Regions from separate parts of the Streptomyces sp. SP18CS02 genome, predicted to be linked through region 1. Evidence: riboswitches for the same ligand, from Rfam matches in the RefSeq annotation. Region 1 holds a riboswitch; the other holds the start of a gene.
What was found. Region 1 has a riboswitch for ZMP and ZTP ahead of glyA (serine hydroxymethyltransferase). Riboswitches for the same ligand answer to the same signal wherever they lie in the genome.
Positions count from the first base shown of each region.

Region 1 (5,831 bases):
CTCGGCGCGGACGTGCGCACCGTCCCGTTCGACGCGCTGGACACCGCCTCGCACGAGGAGACGCTGACCAAGCTCTTCGCCGAGGGCGACATCGACATGGTGCTGCTCGCGTTCGGCGTGCTGGGCGACCAGGCGCATGACGAGGCCACCCCGCTCGCCGCCGTCCAGGTCGCCCAGACCAACTACACCGGCGCTGTCTCATCGGGCCTGACCTGCGCGAACGCCCTCAGGTCACAGGGCCACGGCTCACTGGTCGTGCTGTCGTCGGTCGCCGGTGAGCGCGTCCGCCGGGCGAACTTCATCTACGGCTCCAGCAAGGCCGGCCTCGACGCCTTCGCCCAGGGGCTGGGTGACGCCCTGCACGGCACGGGCGTCCATGTGATGGTCGTCAGGCCCGGTTTCGTCCGCACCAGGATGACGGCGGGCCTGGAACCGGCGCCGCTGGCCACGACCGCGGAGGCGGTGGCCGAGGCGATCGAACGGGGGCTGCGACGCCGCTCGGAGACGGTCTGGGTGCCGGGAGCCCTGCGGGTGGTCATGTCGGCGCTGAGGCACGCACCGCGCCCGCTGATGCGCCGCCTGCCGCGATGACGGGACGGAGCGAGGACGCCGCGACGGGGCGCGGGACGAGGCGGCGGGGCAGAGACCGGCGCGCGGCCGTCGTGACGGCCCTGCGGCCGCGGACGCCCGGTGAGCGGCGCGGTGTCCGCCGGGAGCGGCGGCGGCCGGTACCGGGGGCCGGTACCGGGCCGGTTCAGCCGCGGGAGGTGGCCGGTTCGTCGACGGGCGTGCCCTGGGCGGGGACGCCCGGTACGCCCTTGACCGGACGGCCGGGGCCGAACCCGTACGTGCTGAGCTTGCGCCACACACCGTCCGCGCCCTGCTCGTAGAGGGCGAAGGAGTCGACGGTCCACTCCGCCTCGAAGTCGGCCAGCTCCTCGTACGCCCGGTCCATCGCCTCCTCGGAGATGCCGTGCGCCACCGTCACATGCGGGTGGTACGGGAACTGGAGCTCCCGCACCAGCGGGCCGGAGGCGTCGCGGATCCGCTGCTGGAGCCAGGAGCAGGCCGCCGTGCCCTCGACGAGCTGGACGAAGACGACCGGCGACAGCGGCCGGAACGTACCGGTGCCGCTCAGCCGCATCGGGAAGGGCCGGCCGGCCATGGCGACCTCGGCCAGGTGCGCCTCGATCGCCGGCAGCCGCGCCGCGTCCGCCTCGGTCGGCGGAAGGAGCGTGACATGCGTGGGGATGCCGTGCGCGGCGGGATCCCCGAAGCCCGCGCGCCGCTCCTGGAGCAGGCTGCCGTAGGGCTCCGGGACCGCGATCGAAACGCCGAGCGTTACGGTCCCCACGTCGTTCTCCTCAGTTCAGTCACCGGGTCCAGCGCCAGTGTGGCGGCTGGACCCACTTCGTGGCCAGCGTCGTCGGACTCAGTGCTTGGCGGGCAGGAAGCCCACCCTGTCGTAGGTCTGGGCGAGCGTCTCGGCGGCGACCGCGCGGGCCTTCTCCGAGCCCTTGGCCAGGAGGGAGTCCAGCGTCTCGGGGTCGTCCAGGAATTCCTGCGTGCGGGTCTTGAAGGGCGTGACGAAGTCCACCATGACCTCGGCGAGGTCGGTCTTCAGCGCGCCGTACATCTTGCCCTCGTAGTCGCGCTCCAGGGTCGCGACGGAGGTGCCGGTAAGAGTCGACATGATCGTCAGCAGGTTGCTGACGCCGGGCTTCTCCGCCGGGTCGAAGCGGATCACCGTGTCGGTGTCCGTGACCGCGCTCTTGACCTTCTTCGCCGTGGTCCTGGGCTCGTCCAGCAGGTTGATCAGCCCCTTGGGGGTGGATGCCGACTTGCTCATCTTGATCGCCGGGTCCTGGAGGTCGTAGATCTTCGCCGTTTCCTTCAGGATGTACGGCGCCGGGACCGTGAACGTCTCACCGAAGCGGGCGTTGAACCGCTCGGCGAGGTCGCGGGTGAGCTCGATGTGCTGGCGCTGGTCCTCGCCCACCGGGACCTCGTTGGCCTGGTAGAGCAGGATGTCCGCGACCTGGAGGATCGGGTACGTGAAGAGGCCGACGGTGGCGCGGTCGGCGCCCTGCCTGGCGGACTTGTCCTTGAACTGGGTCATCCGCGACGCCTCGCCGAAACCGGTGAGGCAGTTCATCACCCAGCCGAGCTGGGCGTGCTCGGGTACATGACTCTGGACGAACAGCGTGCAGCGCTCGGGGTCGAGGCCCGCGGCCAGCAGCTGCGCGGCGGCGAGCCGGGTGTTGGCCCGCAGCTCCGCCGGGTCCTGCGGAACGGTGATCGCGTGCAGGTCGACGACCATGTAGAAGGCGTCGTGGCTCTCCTGCAGGGCGACCCACTGACGGACCGCGCCGAGGTAGTTGCCGAGGTGGAACGAGCCCGCGGTGGGCTGGATCCCGGAGAGCACGCGGGGACGATGCCGCATGGCGGAGCCATTCCCCTGAGGGCGGTGATGGGCGACGGGCGGGCGATCAGAGGCCATGTTCCTCATTCTCTCAGGTGGCGCCGACAGGTCGGGAACCGAACGGCGAGACGAGGACCACAATGACGTCCGCCGCTCGGCTGAGGCGCGCGCGGCGACCCCTCCGGGCGGCCGCCGGCGCGGTACCGCCCCAGCGGCCCCCGGCTCCTGTCCGGACGGTCGGTCCGGACAGGGAACCGTGGGCCGGGGCGGACCGGGGGCCGGGGCGGACCCGGTGGCCGCCGTACGGGTCAGGCCGGGATGCCGGGGGCCGGGTGGGCGGCCATCAGGGCGGCCACCTCGGCGCGGATCTTCAGCAGGGCCTCCTCGTCGCCCGAACGGGCAGCCGTGACGCCCCGGTCGATCCACTCGGCGACGGCCGGCATGTGCTCCGTACCGAGGCCGCGCGAGGTCAGCGACGGGGTGCCGATCCGGATGCCGGACGGGTCGAAGGGCTTCCTGGGGTCGTAGGGCACGGTGTTGTGGTTGACGACGATCCCGGCCCGGTCCAGGGCCTTCGCCGCGATCTTGCCCGGCACGTCCTTGGGCGTCAGGTCCATCAGCACCAGGTGGTTGTCGGTGCCGCCGGAGACCAGGTCGAAACCGCGGGCCAGGAGGGCCTCGGCGAGGGCCCGGGCGTTGGCGACGACCGCGTGCGCGTAGTCGCGGAACGACGGCTGGGCCGCCTCGTGGAGGGCGACGGCGATCCCGGCGGTGGTCTGGTTGTGCGGGCCGCCCTGGAGGCCCGGGAAGACCGCCTTGTCGATGGCCTTGGCGTGCTCCGCCCGGGACATGAGCATGGCGCCCCGCGGCCCGCGCAGGGTCTTGTGGGTCGTCGTGGAGATCACGTCCGCGTGCGGGACGGGCGAGGGGTGGGCGCCGCCCGCGATCAGGCCCGCGATGTGGGCCACGTCGGCGACCAGTACGGCACCCGCCTCACGGGCGATCCCCGCGAAGGCGGCGAAGTCGATGGTCCGGGGCAGGGCGGTGCCGCCACAGAAGATGATCTTCGGGCGCTCCTTGAGGGCGAGGTCGCGCACCTCGTCGAAGTCGATGAGCCCGGTGTCCCGGCGCACGCCGTACTGGACGCCCCGGAACCACTTGCCGGTCGCGGAGACGCCCCAGCCGTGGGTGAGGTGACCGCCCATCGGCAGCGCCATGCCCATCACGGTGTCGCCCGGCTCGGCGAAGGCGAGGTGGACGGCGAGGTTGGCCGGGGAGCCGGAGTAGGGCTGGACGTTGGCGTGTTCGACGCCGAAGAGGGCCTTGGCGCGCTCGACGGCCAGGGTCTCGACCTGGTCGATGTTCTGCTGGCCCTCGTAGTAGCGGCGCCCGGAGTAGCCCTCGCTGTACTTGTTCTGGAGGACGGTGCCGGACGCTTCGAGGACCGCCCGGGACACGTAGTTCTCACTGGGGATCAGCCGCAGGGTGTCGGCCTGGAGCCGCTCCTCGGCACCGACGAGCGCGGCCAGTTCGGGGTCGGTGGCGCAGAGCGCGGGGTGGTGCGGGGGAAGGGTGGTCATGGCGTCCTTCGGGCTGGGGGGCGCCGCCGGAGCAGGCGGGGCAGCACCCACACGGAACAGGATTCCGGGGTGCCCAGGCGGGCGGCACCCTGCGTGGTCTGCCGCGCGCGGCTCCCCCGGGGTCGGTTCCCCGTACGCCAGTCGCCGCGCGTACCCCACAGCCTAGGCGATGCCCGCCGGGCGCCACCGGGTTCCGGTCCGCCCGGAGATCGCCGGCCGCCGCGCCGGATCCAAGGTTTCCCGGTCCGCGCGGCGAGCGACGATAGAAAGGAGCGCCACCCCCGCCCCCGGCCCGCAGGACGAACGGAGATCCGGTGTCGAGAACACAAGACGCGATCGCTTCCGCGGAGGCGCACAGCGCGCACAACTACCACCCCCTGCCCGTCGTCGTCGCCTCGGCGGACGGGGCGTGGATGACCGACATCGAGGGACGCCGATACCTCGACATGCTCGCCGGCTACTCGGCCCTCAACTTCGGCCACGGCAACCGCCGCCTGATCGAGGCGGCCAAGGCCCAGCTGGAGCGCGTGACGCTGACCTCCCGGGCCTTCCACCACGACCGGTTCGCCGAGTTCTGCGACCGGCTGGCCGCGTTCTGCGGCATGGAGATGGTGCTGCCGATGAACACCGGGGCGGAGGCGGTGGAGACCGCCGTGAAGACCGCCCGCAAGTGGGGCTACCGCGTCAAGGGCGTGCCGGACGGCATGGCGAAGATCATCGTGGCCGCCGACAACTTCCACGGCCGCACCACCACGATCGTCAGCTTCTCGACCGATCCGGAGGCCCGTGCCGACTACGGCCCCTACACGCCGGGCTTCGAGATCGTCCCGTACGGGGACGCGACCGCGCTCGCCGGGGCGATGACCGAGAACACGGTGGCCGTGCTGCTGGAGCCGATCCAGGGCGAGGCCGGGGTGCTGGTGCCGCCGGCCGGTTACCTCTCCCGGGTGCGGGAGTTGACCCGCGAGCGGAACGTGCTGTTCGTGGCGGACGAGATCCAGTCCGGCCTGGGCCGCACCGGCCGGACCTTCGCGTGCGAGCACGAAGGCGTCGTGCCGGACATGTACGTGCTGGGCAAGGCGCTGGGCGGCGGCGTGGTGCCGGTGTCGGCGGTCGTGTCGAGCGCCGCGGTCCTCGGGGTCCACCGGCCGGGCGAGCACGGCTCGACGTTCGGCGGCAACCCCCTCGCCTGCGCGGTGGCCCTGGAGGTGCTCGCGATGCTGCGCACCGGCGAGTACCAGCAGCGGGCCGCCGAGCTGGGCGAACACCTCCACCACGAGCTCGGGCTGATGGTGGGCGGGGGCGCGGTGGAGGCGGTGCGCGGACGCGGCCTGTGGGCCGGGGTGGACATCGCGCCCCGCCTCGGGACGGGGCGCGACATCTCGGAGCGGCTGATGGAGCGTGGCGTGCTGGTGAAGGACACCCACGGCTCGACGATCCGGATCGCCCCGCCGCTGGTGATCTCCAAGGAGGACCTGGACTGGGGCCTGGAGCAGCTGCGGGGGGTCCTGGCGGCCGGCGGAAGGTGACCGGTTCCGGGCCGCGGCCCGGAAGCGCCGCGGCCCGGACGGCGGGGCTCCGGGGGCGGGCGGCCCGCTCCCGGAGCGTCGTCGGTGCGGTGCGCCCTCACGCCCGTACCGGGAGGGCCCGCGCCCGGCGGTCCTGACCCGGCGGCCCTGATCCGGCGCGCTCAGAGGATGACGTGCGGCAGGAACCGGGCGTACTCGTCCGTGATCAGCCCGGACGACTCCCGGATGCCCAGACCCGCCGCCTCGTCCTCGACGACCCATGCGCCGAGCACCACGCGGTTGCCGTCGAAGTCCGGCAGC
Region 1 covers NZ_JAQYXC010000295.1:164,105-169,935, reverse strand. Annotated here, with positions in the region: gene PUR26_RS27475 (decaprenylphospho-beta-D-erythro-pentofuranosid-2-ulose 2-reductase) at 1-591, shown strand, start outside; gene PUR26_RS27470 (2'-5' RNA ligase family protein) at 755-1,354, opposite strand; gene trpS (tryptophan--tRNA ligase) at 1,433-2,443, opposite strand; gene glyA (serine hydroxymethyltransferase) at 2,731-4,002, opposite strand; ZMP/ZTP riboswitch at 4,067-4,157, opposite strand; gene rocD (ornithine--oxo-acid transaminase) at 4,317-5,531, shown strand; gene PUR26_RS27450 (glutathionylspermidine synthase family protein) at 5,693-5,831, opposite strand, start outside.

Region 2 (5,831 bases), on a different contig from region 1:
AGGGGCGTGCGCTCCAGGAAGGCGCCTGACCCGGGGAAAGCCCCAGGTCAGGCGCCTTCTATCGGGCCGCTAGAAGAAGCCGAGCCTCTTCGGCGAGTACGACACCAGCAGGTTCTTCGTCTGCTGGTAGTGGTCCAGCATCATCCGGTGGGTCTCGCGGCCGATCCCGGACTGTTTGTACCCGCCGAACGCCGCGTGGGCCGGGTACGCGTGGTAGCAGTTCGTCCATACGCGACCCGCCTGGATCGCGCGACCCGCCCGGTACGCGGTGGAGCCGTCCCGTGTCCACACGCCCGCGCCGAGGCCGTACAGCGTGTCGTTCGCCGTCGCCATCGCGTCGTCGAAGTCGGTGAACGAGGTCACCGCCACCACCGGGCCGAAGATCTCCTCCTGGAAGACGCGCATCCGGTTGTCGCCCTCGAAGATGGTCGGCTGCACGTAGTAGCCGCCCGCCATCTCACCTTCGTAATCGATGCGCTGGCCTCCCGTCAGGATCTTGGCGCCTTCCTGCTGACCGATGTCCAGGTACGACAGGATCTTCTGGAGCTGGTCGTTCGACGCCTGTGCGCCGATCATCGTGTCCGTGTCCAGGGGGTGGCCCGGCACGATCCGCTCGGTGCGGGCGATCGCCGCCTCCAGGAACTCGCCGTAGTGCCCGCGCTGGATCAGCGCACGCGACGGACAGGTGCACACCTCGCCCTGGTTCAGGGCGAACATCGTGAACCCCTCGAGCGCCTTGTCGCGGAAGTCGTCGTCCGCCGCCCACACGTCGTCGAAGAAGATGTTCGGCGACTTGCCGCCCAGTTCCAGTGTGACCGGCTTGATGTTCTCGGAGGCGTACTGCATGATCAGCCGCCCGGTCGTCGTCTCACCCGTGAACGCGATCTTCGCCACGCGAGGGCTGGACGCCAGCGGCTTGCCCGCCTCCACCCCGAAGCCGTTGACGATGTTGACCACACCGGGCGGCAGCAGATCCGCGACCAGCCCCATCAGGACGTGGATGGACGCCGGAGTCTGCTCGGCGGGCTTGAGCACCACCGCGTTGCCCGCCGCGAGCGCCGGCGCCAGTTTCCACGTCGCCATGAGGATCGGGAAGTTCCACGGGATGATCTGCGCCACGACGCCCAGCGGCTCATGGAAGTGGTAGGCGACGGTGTCCTCGTCGATCTGGCTCAGCGTGCCCTCCTGGCCCCGCAGCACTCCCGCGAAATAGCGGAAGTGGTCGATGGCCAGGGGGATGTCGGCGGCCAGCGTCTCGCGAACCGGCTTGCCGTTCTCCCAGCTCTCCGCGACCGCCAGCTCCTCCAGATGCGCCTCCATCCGGTCGGCGATCCTCAGCAGCACGCCGGCCCTCTCCCCGGCGGCCGTCCGGCCCCAGGCAGGTGCCGCCGCGTGCGCCGCGTCCAGCGCCCGCTCGACGTCCTCGGCCGTGCCGCGGGCGATCTCGGTGAAGGGGCGGCCGTCGACCGGGCTCGGGTTCTCGAAGTAACGGCCGCGCGCGGGCGGCACGTACTCACCGCCGATCCAGTGGTCGTAGCGGGACGCGAACGAGACGATCGCGCCCTCGGTGCCGGGCGCTGCGTAACGGGTCATCCACGGGCCTCTCTCGAAGAGCGCCGCCCGCCGTCCGGGCGGCGCTCACGCCGAGGCTAGGAACCGGGACGTTGCAACCGCGTTGCACGGACCGTCCCCAGCTCGGCGTCGAGCGCCCGCACCCGCGCCTGGACCGGCGGACGCCGCCCGGCCGGTACCGCGGCGGCCAACGCCCGCCACACCGCCACATCGTCCTCGCCCCAGGGGCTGTACGCCCAGTCGGCCAGCAGCGCCGCGTCGCCCCGCGCGAGCAGCGCGGCCCGGACCTGGTCGGCGAGCAGCCGCCGCTGCCGGACCACCGAGGGCGCGCACGAGCCGGGCAGCAGCGGACCCGCGTACGCGCTCAGCGCGGCCGTCACCGAGCCGGAGGCGAGCCGACGGGACACGGTGTCGAAGTCCGCGTCCGGCGAAGCCGTCAGACGGTAGGGTCGCGAACACAGCACACCGGGCCCCAGCAGGGCGCGCAGCCGGGACAGTTCGGCCCGCAGGGTGACGGGGGTGACCGCACCCTCCTCGTACAGCGCGGCCATCAGCTCGTCGCCTCCGAGGCCCTGCGGATGGTGTGCCAGCACCACCAGGATCTCGCTGTGCCGACGGCTCAGCCGCACCTCGCGCCCGTCCACGACCAGCAGCGCCTCGTCCCGGCCGAGCGCCGACAGCCTGGCCCGGTCCACGGCGGGGGCGGGGGAGAGCAGGGCCAGCTGCGACTCGGCCGCCCTCGCCACCGCCTGGACGAACGCCAGGCTGTGGGGGTGCGCCAGCCGGTCTCCGCCCGTGATGTCGACCGCGCCCAGCAGCCGCCCGGTACGCGGATCGTGGACCGGCGCGGCCGCGCACGTCCACGCCTGCACCGGCCGCCGGAAGTGCTCGGCGGCGAAGACCTGTACCGGACGGTCGACGGCGATCGCCGTCCCGGGAGCGTTCGTCCCCGCCGCGGACTCCGCCCAGCGCGCGCCCGCCACGAAGTTCATCCGCCCGGCGCGCCGCAGTGCCCCCGTATGGCCCTCCACCCACAACAGCCGCCCGTGCGCGTCGCACACCGCGACAAGGTGCTCGCCGTCCCTGGCGTACGCCCCCATCAGCTCCCGGATCACCGGCATCGCGCCGGCCAGCGGATGCCCGGTCCGGTACGCCTCCAGCTCGTCGTCGCCCAGCTCCACACAGGCCGTGCCGTCCGGACTGACCCGGGCCCGCGCGGACCGTCGCCACGACTCGGCCACCACCGGGCGGACCGCTTGCCGCACCCGCCCGTCCGCGGTGAACGCGTCATGGGCGCTGCGCAGCGCACCGGACCGCTCCACGGGGTCGGCACCCGGTTCCAGAGCCACCCAGGAGTCGCTCAACTCGGCCTCCCCATCGAGGACATCGGTGACGCCCACCCCGTACCGGTGCCATCGTGGCCGCTGCGCCGGGTGCCCACAAGCGCGCGATGACAACCGGCCGGACACGTTCCTCGCGTACACTCGTCGGCGGGCCGTGACTGGCGCTTGGGTGGATCACCACCGGGGAGCGGCCCGGCGGACCTCCGTCACTGCCGTGCGCCTGGGCGATCAGCGATCAGCTTCCGACGCCCAGGAGGACCCATGTCCACCACCTCGTCCGCCCGCCTCATGGACGGCACCGCCCACGCCCGCCGACTCGTCGACGAGACCGCTGTCCGCGCCGCCGGCATCACCCGCCGTACCGGAACCCGGCCCTGTCTGGCGACCGTCCTGGTCGGCGAGGATCCCGCCTCCGTCACCTATGTACGGATGAAGCAGGCCCGCTGTGAGAAGGCCGGCATCGCCTCCCGGCACATCGAACTGCCCGCCACGACGACCACCGACGAGCTCGTCGCCGCCCTCGAAGGCCTCTCGCGCGACCCCGACGTGCACGGCATCCTGCTCCAGCACCCGGTCGGCCCGCACATCGACGAGCGGGCCGCGTTCGAGGCGATCGCCCCCGAGAAGGACGTCGACGGGGTGACGGTGAGCTCCTTCGCCACGATGAGCTTCGGTCTGCCCGGCTTCGTCTCCTGCACGCCGGGCGGCATCATGCGGCTGCTCGACGCATACGAGGTCGACCCGGCGGGCAAGCGGGCGGTCGTCGTCGGTCGCAGTGCCATCCTCGGCAAGCCCGCGGGGATGCTGCTGCTCGCCAGGAACGCCACGGTGACCTACTGCCACTCGTACACCACCGACCTGTCCTCCGCCGTACGGGAGGCCGACATCCTGGTCGCCGCCGTCGGACGGCCCCGCTTCATCAAGGGCGAGGACATCAAGCCCGGCGCCGTGGTGATCGACGCCGGGTACAACCCGGGCAACGTCGGCGATGTCGACTTCGACTCCGCGGTGACCCGGGCAGGGCTGATCACACCGGTCCCCGGCGGTGTCGGGCCGATGACCATCGCGGTGCTCCTCGCCCAGACGGTCGACGCGGCCGAGCGTCTGCTCGGCCTGGCCTGACGGCCGGCTCAGCCGATCGCCTCGGCGTACTGGCCGAGGTAGCGGAACCGGCCGCCCTTCACCTCGAAGAGGAACAGCGCGTCCATCGTGTAGCCGGACTTTTCGTCGTGGTAGGCGAGATCCCTGCTGATGCCCTTGTGGCTGATCTCCCGCAGTCGGCGGGCGATCGCGCCCCGCTCGGCCAGGGGTCCGCCGTCCACGTCCAGCGCCTCGGCGAGAAAGCGCACGGCGTCGTACGCCTCGGCCGCGTACCAGTACGGCGTGGTGCCGAAACGTTCCCGGTAGGCGGCGGTGAAGGCACGGGCAGCGGGCTCCGCCGACGGATCGATGAAGGTGGTCGCGAAGACCCAGCCGTCGGCGGCGGCCCCCGCCGTGCGCAGGAACGCCGGTCCGAAGGCGCGTTGTGTCGCCATGCGCGCCCCGGTGAAGCGGGCGGACGCGAGAGCCGCGGCCAGTGCGCCGGCCCGCTCGGCGTCCCCGGCGAACACCACGGCGTCCGAGCGGGCGGCCACCGCCTCGGCGGCGAGCGCCCGGGGGTCGAGCCTTCCGGCCGGGATGGTCCGGAGGGTGACGGACCGCCCGCCGGGCAGGAGCGCCCTGCGGATGTAGTCGCACAGGATCCAGCTGAAATCACCCTGGGCACGGTCGTCGACCAGCATCACCCGGCGGGCGTCGACCCGCCCGACCAGGTACTTGACGCACGGGGCGGACATGAGGTCGTCCGAGCTCTGGAGTGCCGCATGGGAACGGAATACGGACGTCGTCGCGCCTCCGCCGACATGTGCCCCGGTGCCGACCGAGACGGACAGCAGCGGCATCACCGCCGTGGTGTAGGTCTTCTCGACCGCTGCCAGGCCGGCGTCGGTGGTGGGTCCCAGGACGGCCAGCACAGCACGGTCCGCCACGATCCGCCGGGCCAAGGAGGCAGCCCGGGCCGGGTCACCGGCGTCGTCGTAGGCGCTCAGATCGAGCGTGAAGGGCTGGGCGGACCCGGCGTTGAGCTGCTCCACGGCCAGCCGCGCGCCGTCCCTCTCGGCCCGGCCCACATCCTTGTGCGGGCCGGAGAGATCGCCGTGGAAGGCGATGGCGAGAGCGGGGCGGTCACCCGTCGGGGCCGCCCGGCGGTTTCGGCCGGTCGCCCACCACAGGGCGGTGCCTCCCGCGGCCAGGGCCGCGGCCGAGGCGGTCGACAGCAGGACGCGCCGACTGGGCCCTCCTCGCGGGGCCGCGCCGCCCACCGGCACGGCGGTCACGGTCGCGGCGTCGTGAGGGACCGCGCCCGGTGTGAGCGGGCCGGGCGTGGCCGGGGAGGTGCCGTATGCCGGGGAGCCGTCCGCCGGGCGGCCCGGGTCCGGCGCCGGGTCCGGCGCCGACGCCACCTGCGTCGGTTCGATCGCGCCGACCGCGAGCACCGTGGCCGAGCGGTCCGCGATCAGCCGGGTGACCGCCTCGGGGAGCCAGTGCGTGACGCCGGCCGGCCCGCTCCCGGCCGCCGCGTCGAGTTCCTGGCGCAGCGAGGCGGCGGTGGGGCGGAGGGCCGGGTCCTTGTCGAGGCATGTCCGCAGCAACGACTCCAGTCCGTCCGGCACCCCCTGCAGATCGGGGTCCTCGTACACCGTGCGCAGCAGCATCCCGGCGGAGGCGCCCCCGCCGAACGGCCGTACCCCGCTCACCGCGAACGCCAGGACGCACCCGAGCGAGAACACGTCACTGGGCGGACCGATGGCCCCGCCCCGCGCCTGTGCCTGCTCCGGGGACAGGAACCCGGGCGAGCCGATGATGACGCCACTGGAG
Region 2 covers NZ_JAQYXC010000306.1:185,765-191,595, reverse strand. Annotated here, with positions in the region: gene exaC (acetaldehyde dehydrogenase ExaC) at 70-1,593, opposite strand; gene PUR26_RS34415 (GAF domain-containing protein) at 1,650-2,936, opposite strand; ZMP/ZTP riboswitch at 3,060-3,148, shown strand; gene PUR26_RS34410 (bifunctional 5,10-methylenetetrahydrofolate dehydrogenase/5,10-methenyltetrahydrofolate cyclohydrolase) at 3,177-4,037, shown strand; gene PUR26_RS34405 (bifunctional serine/threonine-protein kinase/ABC transporter substrate-binding protein) at 4,046-5,831, opposite strand, start outside.
Region 2: another riboswitch for ZMP and ZTP. It lies ahead of PUR26_RS34410 (bifunctional 5,10-methylenetetrahydrofolate dehydrogenase/5,10-methenyltetrahydrofolate cyclohydrolase); the one in region 1 lies ahead of glyA (serine hydroxymethyltransferase).